DNA from 3 places in the Bifidobacterium adolescentis ATCC 15703 genome. Region 3 is predicted to be linked to each of the others. Evidence: riboswitches for the same ligand, from Rfam matches in the RefSeq annotation. Region 3 holds a riboswitch; each other region holds the start of a gene.
The links. Region 3 has a riboswitch for thiamine pyrophosphate ahead of thiS (sulfur carrier protein ThiS). Riboswitches for the same ligand answer to the same signal wherever they lie in the genome.
Positions count from the first base shown of each region.

Region 1: it holds a riboswitch for thiamine pyrophosphate, as region 3 does, so the genes downstream of both, BAD_RS06060 (hydroxyethylthiazole kinase) here and thiS (sulfur carrier protein ThiS) in region 3, are expected to answer to the same signal.
Region 2: it holds a riboswitch for thiamine pyrophosphate, as region 3 does, so the genes downstream of both, BAD_RS04985 (solute carrier family 23 protein) here and thiS (sulfur carrier protein ThiS) in region 3, are expected to answer to the same signal.

Region 1 covers NC_008618.1:1,413,701-1,418,135, forward strand. Annotated here, with positions in the region: gene BAD_RS06040 (DUF4230 domain-containing protein) at 1-261, opposite strand, end outside; gene BAD_RS06045 (flavodoxin) at 615-887, opposite strand; gene BAD_RS06050 (aldo/keto reductase) at 884-1,759, opposite strand; gene BAD_RS06055 (MerR family transcriptional regulator) at 1,987-2,430, shown strand; TPP riboswitch at 2,608-2,721, shown strand; gene BAD_RS06060 (hydroxyethylthiazole kinase) at 2,712-3,596, shown strand; partial or broken gene BAD_RS06065 (thiamine phosphate synthase) at 3,740-4,435, shown strand, end outside.
Region 2 covers NC_008618.1:1,153,962-1,158,396, reverse strand. Annotated here, with positions in the region: gene BAD_RS04985 (solute carrier family 23 protein) at 1-1,306, opposite strand, end outside; TPP riboswitch at 1,380-1,482, opposite strand; gene BAD_RS04980 (ABC transporter ATP-binding protein) at 1,590-2,339, opposite strand; gene BAD_RS04975 (hypothetical protein) at 2,377-3,108, opposite strand; gene BAD_RS04970 (TrmH family RNA methyltransferase) at 3,320-4,192, shown strand; gene pheS (phenylalanine--tRNA ligase subunit alpha) at 4,259-4,435, shown strand, end outside.
Region 3 covers NC_008618.1:123,956-128,390, forward strand. Annotated here, with positions in the region: gene BAD_RS00465 (amino acid permease) at 1-654, shown strand, start outside; gene BAD_RS00470 (thiazole synthase) at 835-1,749, opposite strand; gene thiF (sulfur carrier protein ThiS adenylyltransferase ThiF) at 1,900-2,613, opposite strand; gene thiS (sulfur carrier protein ThiS) at 2,666-2,860, opposite strand; TPP riboswitch at 3,089-3,192, opposite strand; gene BAD_RS00485 (aldo/keto reductase) at 3,297-4,319, shown strand.

The DNA of each region.
Region 1 (4,435 bases), 800 kb from region 3:
ATAATGGAATTTCGCGGTCGATAGATCGTCGATATTCACAGCCGCCTGCAACTGGCTTTCCACACTGATGGTAGATTCGGTCCTTGCATTGTCAAAAACAGGTTTAACGACACCGTTCCACACAAACAGGACAACTGCAACAGTGACAATTGCCGCAACAGCGCCAAACAACACCTTACGCAACTTTTTTGCACTGAGATCGCCGAACAACCTATCGCAAAGACCGCCCCGCCTCCTTCGACTCCCGTCATTTCTCGCCAACGCACATTCCTTTCACGGTTCTCTTCCGTCAACAATTCTATCCCCGCACGCAAATACATAGGGACGTCACAAACGTCTCAGGAAATAATACGGGGAAGCCCATCTCGTGGAATGATTATCGGAAATAATCCGATATTTGATGACGTTTCATCATAATGAAAATGCCCGCCATGTCTTCCTGCAAGGCAGGACAGCACACATACCACTTACTACTTCCACGCCGGCTTAAACATTCGGATGGGATACTCAAAAGAGCGTGGAAGAGGCGACCTGCTATTCAGCACACGAAATGCTGCAGCCGAACGTACAATGGTCGCCCCATGTCTTCGCTATTCGGCGATACCGTTTTTGGACTAAATCAGCCAATCGGTCACGTCCTTCTCGGAAACAGATTCCGAGAAACGGTGCCCGGTAAGCCATGTACCGCTGCCTGCCATTTTCTGGAGCGTGGATGCACTGTTGCCGATATCGGAGCTGGCGGAAGTGCAGAACGGAATGATCGTCTTACCTGCGAAATCGTTGGATTTGACGGAATCGTTCACCAGCCAAACAGGTGCCATCCACCAAATCGGGAAGCCCAGATACACAGTGCTGCCGGCACCGACCATGTCATGGACCGGAATCATTCGCGGCCGGCACGTTCCTTGACATAACCGACGAAGCGGTCGACCGCCTCAGGGGTGTCGTGGCGAAAGAACATGCTGGTCTTGGTGTCAAGGCCCGCGATGGTTGCCATCTCGCTGTCGGAGAGCCGGAAATCGAAAATGTTCAGGTTTTCTTCCATGCGCTCCTTGTGCGTGGACTTGGGCAGAGCAACGATGTCGCGCTGGGTGAGCCAACGCAGGATCACCTGCGCGACGGACTTGCCATGCGCCTCGCCGATCCTGGCCAGGGTGGGATTGGAGAACATGTTCTGCATGCCCTCCCCGAACGGAGCCCATGCTTCCTGAGCCACGCCCCGCTTGACCATGTTCTTGCGAGCTTCGATCTGCTGGTTGAGCGGATTAGTCTCGACCTGATCGACCATCGGGGCGATCTCATTGAAGGCGACCATATCGGCCAGACGATCCGGATAGAAGTTACTCACGCCGATGGCGCGGATCACGCCGTCCTTGTAGAGCTTTTCGAGTGCACGCCACGCGCCGTAGGTATCGGAAAACGGCTGGTGCAGTAACACCAGATCGAGATAGTCGGTGCCAAGCTTCTTCAAGGACACATCGACGGACCTCAGCGTGTTCTCATAGCCGTAATTGCTGATCCAGATCTTGGTAGTGAGGAACAGATCCTTACGATCGATACCGGAATCCTTGATTCCTTGGCCGACTTCGGCCTCGTTGAAGTACGACTGTGCGGTGTCGATATGGCGGTACCCGGTCTCGATGGCCTCGCGCACGCAGCGAGGAGCATCGTCCTTGCTGATCTGGAAGACGCCGTATCCGATCTTCGGAATCTCAATACCGTTGGCAAGTTTCACGTATTCCACTGTTTTTCCTTCCATAAATTCGTCGGTATTCAGTGCCGGCATGTATGCCGTTCTGACCCCCACGATAAAATCCGGTAGCTGCTACCGGTCAAATTACGGCACGCCGGTACTATCTACCGGTATTAATAACCGGAAATGTGACATGATAGGTACAAACAAAAAGAACAATGCGCCTCAAGCCCGACCCCATCCGGCGGCACCCGCCGAACGTCCTGCCGCGCAGCGTCCGAAAGGAGCCACGTATGGCAATCACGGCAGTGCCACTCCATAAGAACATGAAAACCTATACGATGAAGCAGGCCTGCAAACTAACCGGCATGAATTACGAAGCATTGAAGTTCTATTGCAATTCAGGACTCGTGCCCGGTCTCAAACGAGACCAGAACAACCGACGCGTCTTCGACGAGCGATGCATCGCATGGATCAACGGCCTGACATGCCTCAAACGCTGCGGTCTGGGCATCAAGGAGATGCGGCACTACACGCAACTCTGTCTTAAAGGTGAGTCATCGATACCGGAACGTCAGGAAATCCTTGCCGAAAAACGCGAGCATCTGGAGACGCAACTGGAGGAACTGCGTAAAGCCATCGCATACATCGATGAAAAACAGCGCTTCTACGCCGACGTGACTGCCGGCAGGACGGCATACTGCAGCAACGTCATCGACACGACGCAAAGCGACTGACTGCGTTCCGTAGGTGATTTTTGCGTTCCGTAGGCGGTCAGCTTCGAATCCGGACACGAGCAAACGCCTAATTCCAGGCATCTCGCCGATGCTTATCCGGCAGCAACCACCTACGGAAGCCCAAAATCACCTACGGAATCGCGCCTGTCAAGGGACGCAGATAGATTAACCACTGTTGTAAACATGCGGGGGTGCTTGATGTCCAAGTCCATCAAGCTGAGATAGGCATGAACGCCTGACCCTTTGAACCTGTTGGTTAGGACCAACGTAGGGAGCAGATCATGAGCGATGACCCATCCACCAATGACGCACTCGGCACATTGCGTGCCGCCATCAAACAAGCCGTCACGGACGTGCGCGGGCAGACACCATTGGCGCAGTCGTTCACCAATTTCGTAACCATCAATCTGGTGGCCAACGCGCAGCTCGCCGCGGGCGGCACCGCGGCCATGAGCTATCTGCCGGATGACGTGATCGCCACCGCCGAAATCGCAGGATCCAATTACATCAACGTGGGAACGTTGCTGCCGTTCTTCAAGAACGCGCTGCCCGAGATCGCGCGCAAGCTACATGAGAACGGCAAAACCTGGGTGCTCGATCCGGTCGCGGCCGGCATCGGCGAGACACGCACCGCCATCCTCGAATCGTTCCGTGACGTTCCGCCGACCATCGTGCGCGGCAACGCCAGCGAGATCATCGCGCTCGACGCGATGTGGGGACTCGCCGACGCCGACAGCACCACGCCCGCGACCCGTCCCGCCGGCGTGGAAGCCGTCGATGAGGTCGATGCCGCGGTCGACGCGGCCAAGCGTCTCGCCCGCCATCTGGCGAAGCGCTCCCCCGTTGGAGCAGGCGCGGTCGCGGTGTCCGGCGCGGTTGATCTGGTGACCGACGGCGAGCGCACGTTCCGCCTGCCCGGAGGCAGCGCGATGATGACGAAGATCACCGGCGCCGGCTGTTCGCTCGGCGGCGTGACCGCAACGTATCTTGCCGTGGCCGAGCCGCTGGTCGCCGCCCTTGCCGCGTCGCTGCTGTATGATCGTGCGTCCGAAATCGCCGAAGTCAAATCCGATGGCCCCGGTTCGTTCCAGGTGGCGCTGCTCGACGCGCTGTGGAACGTCACCGCCGACCAGGTGGCCGCGTCCGACATCATCGAAACCAACTGACCGCAACGTTCCGTGGATGGTTTCGCACCATCGCAATCGTATATACGGAATATATACGTTCAGTGCGGTGCGACGGAAAATAAACGGAAAATAACAAGACTTCTTCTGGAGCACTTACCCAAAGAACAACAAAGGGGAGACCAATGAATAATTATCCATTCGCCTCGATGCGCGACTGCTTTGATATGAGCGCGTATTTCGTGGTCGGTCCGCAGGATTGCAAGGGCCGGCCGGTGACGGATGTGGTGGATGACGCGTTGCGTGGGGGCGCGACGTTCATCCAATTGCGCGCCAAGAACGCGGATGCGAAGGATATCACCGAAATGGCCCGCGATATCGCGCAGGTCATCAAGAACAGCGGCAAGTCCGATTCCGTGGCGTTTGTGATCGACGACCGCGTGGATGTGGTGTGGCAGGCGCGCGACAAGGGCATCAAGGTGGATGGCGTGCATATCGGCCAGACCGATATGGAACCGCAGGAGGCTCGCGCGCTGCTCGGCGAGGATGCCATCGTGGGCCTGTCCGCCGAGACCGAAAGTCTGGTGAAGCTTATCAACGAGCTGCCGAGCGGCTGCATCGACTACATCGGCGCCGGCCCGCTACATGTGTCCACCACCAAGCCGGAGGCTTCCGTGGGCGGCAACGACGGTTCCGGGCACACGCTTGACGAGGAACAGATCAACGCGATTTGCGCGGCGAGCGAGTTCCCGGTAGTGGTCGGCGGCGGCGTACATGCCGACGATATGGAGATGCTGGCCCGTTCGAAGGCGGCCGGCTGGTTCGTGGTGTCCGCGATCGCCGGTGCCGACGATCCGGAAGCGGCCACCCGCGAAATGGTG
Region 2 (4,435 bases), 1.0 Mb from region 3:
ACGCGCCGACCAGAATCGAATTCGAGAAGAACACGTGCGCTCCTCCTTCAAGACCACTCAACGCGTTCGGCAGGGCGATGCCAAGCAGCAGGGAAAGGCCGATCACCACTTGGGTGCGGTCGTCGCTTTCCACCTTGCGCAGCGTGTTGAAGCCGGTGCTGATGAGGCTTGCGGCGGCCGGCAGGAAGATGGCGCCGATCACGGGAGATGGGATGAGCGACAGCACTGCGCCCGCCTTCGGAATGAAACCAAGCACCACGAACACCACGCCGGCAATGATCACCGGCACGCGGGTGCGGGTCTTGCCTTCGTCGGTGACTTTGAGCAGCGCCACGTTCTGCGGATACGCGGTGGTGGTGAAACCGCCGATCAGCGAGGAGATCGCCGAACCGGCGGCCTCTCCGGCAAGACCGTAACGCACCTGGCGGTCCTGGAGCTTCGTGCCTTGGATCTCCGTGGCCGCCTGATACACGCCGAGGGCTTCCATGATGGCCACCAGATAGGCGATGAAGAACGGTACGAAAATCGCCGCGTTGAAATCGAAACCGCCATACGGCATGAACTTGGGCAGGCCGAGCCACGGCTTGGAGGCCACCGCGGAGAAGTCGGCCATGCCGAACGCCAGAGACAGCGCGGTGCCCACGACCAGTGCGATCAGATACGACAGCGCCTTCACCATGCCCTTGCCGAACTGGGAAAGCACCACCACCAGCACGCAGGTGATGATGGAGACGGCCAGCGTCTTCGGATCGGCGGAGCCCTTGTCTCCCGGCGCGCCGCCAAGGAACTCGCTCAATGTGAATCCCGACAGGGAGACGCCGACGAGGAAGATGATCACGCCCGATACGATCGGGGCGAACAGGAACCGCAGCTTCTCGATCACACGCGTCAGGCACAGCACCAGGAAAATCAGCGAGCTGATGAAGATGGACGTGCCGGCCGCGGCAAGTGATCCGGCGGTGCCGGCGGCGATCATCAGCGCGTCGAACGCCGCGGAAGGACCCTGAACGATGGGCAGGCGCACCAGTTTCGTGGCCTGGATAAGCGTGACCAGGCCGGAGACGATGAAAATGGCGTTCACCATGTTCGACGACAATGCCAACGGCAGACCGATGGCGCCCGCCACGAACACCGGATCAAGCCACACGTTTGATACGAGCACATGCTGCAATCCCAGCAGGGCGTTCTTCGGCGTGACCTTCTTTTCGGCTGACGAACCGGCTTCCGCCACGCTCGTTTCGGTTTTCTTTCTGGTTGCGGCATCGCCGTGCGGCTGCGTCTGTGTCGATGGCTTTTCGTTGGCCATGGTGTCCCTTCTCGACTTCCATTGGGTATGTGCACAAGCCGAAATACAACGGAGATCGTCTCTACGGGACGCGACGCGTTTTGCCGGTACTGTTCCTACGCAAGCATTACCTTGATCAGGTCAAGGGTCCGGGCGGTCGCCCGTCTCAGCCGTATTCGGCACCCCTGTACTTCGACGCGCCCAATCATAACGCCACCGTCCAACCGAAACAGGAAAAAATACGGCATGCGTGTCCGTTGCATGGGGACGCATGCCGTATTTCTTTTCGAGAAGCTGCCGACGCTTATCTGCGACGCCTGATGGGAGCCAGCTCGAACACCTCGTCGGACGTCTTCGCCACTTCCGGACTGTGCGTGACGATGATGACGCAACGATGCCCATCATGCGCCAACGTTCGGGAAATACCCATGATGTCGTCCTGGGTGGCCAGGTCGAGATTGCCGGTCGGCTCGTCAGCGACGATGATGGAAGGGCCGTAGCTTAGCGCGCGGGCGATCGCCACACGCTGCTGTTCGCCGCCGGACAGGTGCAGAATCCGCTCGTTCGCGTATTCCTTCGGCAGATGCACCTGTTTGAGCAATTCTTCGACGATTGCTTTCTTCGGCTTGTCGAACGATTTGCCGGACGCGTCCATCGACAGGATGATGTTCTCCGCCACCGTAAGGTTCGGCAGCAGGTTGAAGCTTTGGAAGATCACGCCGCTGTCATGGCTGCGAAAACGGTATCGGTCTCGTTCCGACAGGTCGGTGCCGTCGACCAGCACCATCCCTTCCGTGGGATTCGCCAGTCCCGAGATCAGTGATAGCAGCGTGGTTTTGCCTGCTCCGGACGGTCCGGTGATGGCATGCACTTTGCCGGCTTGGAAATCGTGGCTGATGTTTTTCAGCACGCGTTTGCCGCCTTTGGTGTAGGCATAACTGACGTTATCCAGCTGCAGCGTAGGCGGGCCGGTCTGCTGCGATTGTGCGCCGTTGGTCTCGACGGCTTCTTTTGCGATTGCCGTATTGGCGGTATCCGCGGAATTCGTTGTCATGGGAGGTCCTTTCCAGAAAAAACGTGCGATTGGATTGTCAGGAACGGTCGGCGAGCGATTTGGAGATGATGGCATCGCCATCACTGCTCGCGTCATAGCCGAACACCTTGCCCTTCACCATGGTGAAGCTGCCATTGGAGGCGTTGGCGATGGCCTCGTCGCTGGAGAAGCCGATTAGGGAGAAATCGCCGCTGACCATGCCCGCGCCGTCTTTGCTGCCCGCGACGTCGCCCATTTGTCCGTCGGGGACGCCGGGCTGTTCATCCTGACGGTTGCCGTTATCCGTACCGGCGGTATCAGACGAATCCTTCATATTGGACGAGCCGGACGAGCTGGAGGAATCCGAACCGGACGAATCGGTGACCGGCTGGAAATCGTCGGTCGCCGCCAACCCCGTGGTCTCCATATAATATGTGGATTTCACCGCGGATGAAGCCTTCGCGTACTTCTGATAGTCGGCAAGCGAAAACTGCTTGTCGGCCAAAGCGGAACGCATGGCGTCGAAGTCAGGTTTGGCGGAAGCATCGGACGAATCGGAATCCGACTTGGACTGCTCGCGCGATTCGGAAATGAGTTTGCCGCGATCAAGGCTGATCTGCGCGGTGACGGTGGTGTTATCTAATCCGCTGCTTCTTGCGGTGGCGGCCGCCTGCCGGATGGATAGGCCGATTGTGGCGGCAGCGGCGATGATGGTCACGATGACGATGATGAGCATATTGCGTCCCTTGTTGCGGGTGACGCTTTTCCATGCGTTTTTGACGACGAACATGGCTGTTTCCTTATGTGTTTCGATAGATATGAGCGATTGATGGTTCCGCGCCGCTCGCGATCGGCGTTTATGCTGATGGTAAAAGTTGTATCTTGGCATACAACAGAAAGACGCTTTGTTCGCGCTGGGATGTGGCTGGATGTTTTCTGGACGCCTCGAAACATGACATGGCCGCGTCGCCAACCGCTTCGAAGGTGTTAGGCTAACGCGTATGCCTATGAAATCCGAAGTCATTGCAAACCCAAGGGCCGAACGCGTCCGCAGGGTCTCCGAACTTGCCGACAGGAAAGGCCGCAAGCGGTCCGGCAGGTTCATGGTGGAAGGACCGCAGTCGGTACGTGAACTGCTCTCCTGGCATCCCGACATCGTCGAGGATCTGTATGTGGAGGTCGTCTCTGCCGAGCCGGACGCGGCTTTCATCACGCCTACCGTGGCGCAGATGGCCGGCAAGGCCATGCAGGCCGGTGCTTACGTGCATAAGGTGACGCATGCCGTCATGCAGCACATGAGCTCCGACGCGCAGGGAGTGCTCGCCGTCGCCGACATGCGCGCTTTCCTCGATTCCGCCGTCATTGATGGCGATTTCGACGAACGCACGATGGTCGCCGCGTTCTGGCAGGTGCGCGATCCGGGCAACGCCGGCACCGTGATTCGTTCCGCGGATGCGGCCGGTTGCGCGGGCGTGGTGCTGGTGGACGACTGCGTGGACATCTTCAACCCGAAGGTGATTCGTTCCACTGCTGGCTCGCTGTTCCATCTGCCGGTCGTCTCCATGGGTACGGACGAGTATTTCGATTGGTGTGCGGAACGTGGACTCGCCGTGTACGCCGCCGACGTGTATGGTACCGATGCACGGCCGCCGGAACCGCTTACGGACGTGCTTGCCGTACCGCAATCACTTGCGCAAGCCAAGACGGTGCTGTTCGGCAACGAGGCGCGCGGGCTGACCCAGGATGTGTTGGAACGCGTCGACAGAATCGTGTCGATTCCCATCTACGGCAAGGCGGAATCGCTCAATCTCGGCACCAGTGCGGCGGTGATGCTGCTGAGCTTGGCTATGTCGAGTCATGTTGAAAGAATGTGAAGTCGTAAAAACGTTGGAATTGCGCGTTTTATGCGTAAAACAAACGGTTGATAAGAAAGGTATCTCGTGGCAGAGGGTGCGGTATTCGACGCCCAAGCGGTAACCGATGCGGTTGCCGAGGGCATCGCGAAAATCGAAAACGCCTCCACAATGGAGGAATTGAAAGCCATCAAGACGCAGTACGCCGGAGCGGAATCCGCGATGACGCAGGCCAGCAAGGCCATCGGCGCGTTGCCGAAGGAC
Region 3 (4,435 bases):
GGCGCGCTCGTGGCCATCATGGCGATCGTGCCGTGGCGCAACTTCCACCAGAACGCGGACGGCTCGTTCGGCTCCCCGTTCATCATGGTGTTTAAGTACGCGGGCCTCGACTGGGCTGCCGCGCTCGTGTTCTTCGTGGTGATCACCGCAGCCGCGTCAGCGCTTAACTCGCTGATCTACTCGGCTGGACGCCATCTGTACCAGCTCGCGCAGGATTCCGAATCGCCCGCCATGCAGCGTCTCGGCGAAGTGTCGGACCGCAAGGTTCCGGCGAAGGCGATTATCGTGTCCGGCTGCATGATCCTGTTCTCCCCGCTGATCAACGCGATTCCGGGCGTTTCCGGCGCGTTCGTGCTGTTCGCCTCGGCCGCCAGCGCCGTCGTGATCTTCATTTACATTCTGACGATGCTTGCTCACCGCCGCTACCGTCAAAGCGCCGACTTTCTGCCGGACGGCTTCGTGATGCCGGCCTGGCAGGTGTGCGATTGGATTGCGGTCGCGTTCTACGTGGTCGTGTATGTCACGTTGTTCCTGTCTTCCGACACGCTCGGTTCCGCAGTCGCCGGCCTGGTCTGGTTTGTCGTGTTCGGTGGCTACTGCCTGCTGCACGAGCGGTTCCAGAACCGCGACCTGAAGGCGGCTCTAGGGAAGTAGACGTATTGCCTGTCGCTGCGGTATGCGTGGCATGCGCGTGTTGCGCTACGTGCCGCGCATCTGACGAAAGAGGGTCGGTGGAAACCTTGCGAAAATGTGCGTCTCCACCGACCCTCGTCGTGTAATCGCAATAAAACAGTGCGAAACGTTAGTGCACGAATCGTACGAAACCGACGCGAATCAGCCGATGTAGTCGGCCTCGTTCGTTGGGCTGGACGGCACGGCATGATCTTCCGTAACCTTGCCCAAGCCAGACAAATACGCTTCACGACCAGCTTCGATCGCCTTCTTGAACGCGCGTGCCATCAGCGGAATATTGCCGGCGGAAGCGATGGCCGTGTATGCCATCACCGCGTCCGCGCCCATTTCCATGGCTTCCGCAGCCTGGCTCGGACGGCCAATACCAGCGTCGATAATCACCGGAACATTGGAATTCTTGATAATCACTTCAATGAAATCGCGTGCACGCAGACCCTTATTCGAGCCGATCATCGCGCCAAGCGGCATCACGCAAGCCGCACCTGCGTCTTCAAGACGCTTCGCCGCAATCGGATCGGGGAACATGTACGGCATGACCACGAAGCCTTCTTTTGCCAGCTGTTTCGTGGCTTTGATGGTTTCCTCATTGTCGGGCAGCAGATACTTCGCCTCATGCTCGATCTCCACCTTCACGAAGTCCGTCTGGCACACTTCGCGCGCGAGACGGGCAATACGCACCGCTTCCTCTGCATTGCGTGCGCCGGACGTGTTCGGCAGCATGGTGATGCCCTTCGGAATGTAGTCGAGCAGGTTGTTTTCGGTGGTGCGGCAGCGGCGCAGCGCCATGGTGACGATCTGCGTGCCCGCGTTCTCGATGGTCGCCTTGATGAGGTTCAGGTCGTAACGGCCGGAACCGAGGATGAAACGGCTCGTGAACTTGTGCCCGCCGAGGATCAGCGGGTCGGCGTCGCCGGTGGCGATCTCGTCGTACGCATGAGCGTCCGGCTCCGGCAGGATCGCCGTGTTCGTGGTGGTGCCGACCAGCTCGTCGAGCGTGGCGTTCGGTGCGGCCGCGACGTCGGCGGCTGCGGTGGTGATGGTGTTTTCGGTGCTCATCGTCGGTTCCTTTCGTTGGGGTGTTTGTTGTTGTTGCGATTGCTGTGCTGCTGTTGTGTTGCCGTTGCGTCGCTGTTGTGTTGTGTGCAACGTGCGTTTGTAATCGCAATAAAAATTTCGATTACGGCAGTGGAGTAACGTAGCAGTGCGTCAGGCGTCTTCCTCGCCGAGGATCAGTCGCGTGATCATGTTCGCTTCGTGGCAGGCGACCACGCCCACGCGCGGCGCCATCAGGCCGGCACCCGGTACCGGAGCCGTCTCGCCATCGCCACAGAAGTAGAAGTTCTTCGAAACGCGACGCGTGCTCACCAGGTTGGAGCTGCGGAAGCCGGCCATGCCGGACGCGCTGACGAGCTTCTTGCCCGGCAGATTCTCCAGCACCGCGTTGACGAGCATCGTCTTGTTTTCCGGCACGTCGAACGCCTCGCAGATGATGTCCTCGTTTTCGAACAGCGTCGGCACGTTCTCGTCGGTCACCTTGACGGTGTCGATGGTGATGTCCGTGAACGGGTTGATTTGGCGCAGATTGCTGCGCAGCGCCTCCGTCTTGTACTGGCCGAGGTCCTTCAGGAAATACTGCTGGCGATTCAGGTTCGTCATATCCACGCGGTCGAAGTCGATCAAGTGCAGGTGGCCGACGCCGATGCGGGTCAGCGCCACCGCGATGGTGGAGCCGAGGCCGCCGCAGCCGCAGATGGCCACGTGCGCCGCGTCGAGCTTGTCCTGTGTGGCGGCCGTGTGACGGTCGAGCAGGGCTGCGCGGATCTCCTCGCGGCTGACCAAGGTGGCCGGGTCGGGCTGGTTGTCGAAAGCGTGCTGGCGGGCGTCGATCTGCGCCTGCGATGCGGATGGTTCAAAAGTCATGGTTGTTCTCGTATTCTCGTTTCCGTTCGTATGGTTTGTTTCGCTGCTGTGCTCAGCCGCCCTGCACGAACGTGACGATTTCCAACGTGTCGGTGCCCTTGAGCTGCGTCTGCGCACGCTGGGCGCGCGGCACGATCTCGCCGTTGAGCTCCACGGCCACGCGGTCGGCGCGCAGACCGCGCTGCTCCACTAGTTCGGCCACGGTGATCGGCGTGGCGACGTCCTCTTCCTTGCCGTTGATGATCATTTCGGTTCCCTTCTGTATGTCAGGCCCCACGAGTGCCGTTCCCGCCGAAACGGACGTTCAGAACTGCTTTGTGGGCTTCCGAGCGTCTGCTTCCGGTGAATCGGACATTCACGGTTGGTACGAAAAAAGGGTCGCCGAAGGAACCGTACCCTATGAGGTGGTGCGCCCCTCCGTGACCCTAATCACGCGATATTCGGTTATCGCGAACGGAAGATGAGATACGCCTTGCGGCGCGAACAACCCGTCTCCTTACGGCGGCATTACCCGCATCAAGTCCTCGGTCGAAGCTGTATGAGCTCCCTCTCAGCCTTTCGGCTCCCGTTCGGTTGTGCCTTTATCTTCGCGCAGGCGCCCGACAAGCGTGCGCCGGTTCACGTTGGGTTAGTCTTGATGTGAACATGTGCGAATCGGCTGCGTGCTTGCAAGGAAGGGGAAGATGATGATGAACGGTGAGTTGGCAGGATTTACGATTCCTCGGCTCGGCATGGGAACGATGGCTTTGGCGATTGAGGGGCGTCCGGATCGCGATACTGCGATTCGTACGATTCATGCCGGTTTGGACGCGGGTGTTCGCTATTTGGATACGGCTTGGTCGTATTATCTGCCGAGCGAGCCTGGCACTGGCACTGCGAAAGATTTGGGGTACGGCGAAAAGTTGGTGCGTGATGCGCTCGCTTCGTGGAATGGCCCCCGAGATGAAGTGCTGGTCGCCACGAAAACTGGCTATCGACGCACCATGGAGATCCCCGCTTTTGTTGCTCCTGTGTCCGATTCGCCAGAATCGGACACTCAGGGGCGGGATTCCGAGGGCTGCAGTCGTCGGCCTGGCGGGGAACGCCAGCATTTGCAGGCGGCGGGCAGTCAATACGGGTGGATGGCGGATTCGCGCCCCGAAACCATGATTCGTGACGCCAAGGAATCCGCGCTGCACTTGGGCGTCGATACGCTCGACCTGTTGTATTCGCACGGACCGGACCCGGAAGTGGCTTATGAGGACCAGGTCGGCGCGCTGAAGCAGCTGCTTAACGAGGGCGTGATCCGGTACGCGGGCATTTCCCGCGTGGACAACGCGCAGATCGACATCGCCCGCGAGATTCTCGGCGACAAGCTGATCGCCGTGCAGAACCAGTTCTCGCCCTCGCACCCCGACCCTGAGCATACGATGGAGCACTGCGCGGAACTTGGACTCGCGTTCGTGTGCTGGAGCCCCCTCGGCGGCTTCCTCGACGCGTTCGACCAGCGCGCGTACGACCCGTTCCGCACGGTCGCCGGCAACCACGGCTGCTCCTACCAGCGCGTGGTGCTCGCCTGGGAACTGAGCCGCTACGAGCGGTTGTTCACCATCCCCAGCGCCCGCAATCCGCAGGAAATCAACGATTCCTTCGCCGCCACCGAACTGACGCTCACGCAGGATGAGCTGGCGATGCTGAACGCCTCCGTCGACGCCCGTCGCGGCTGAATTCCGCGCAATACGTACGATTGGCCGCGCCCGATTCCGCACAATAATCGCGATTCGGGCCGCGGCCTTTTTCGTGCCTTCTGTAGCTTGCTCGCTGCAAAATCGCCCTGGGAATA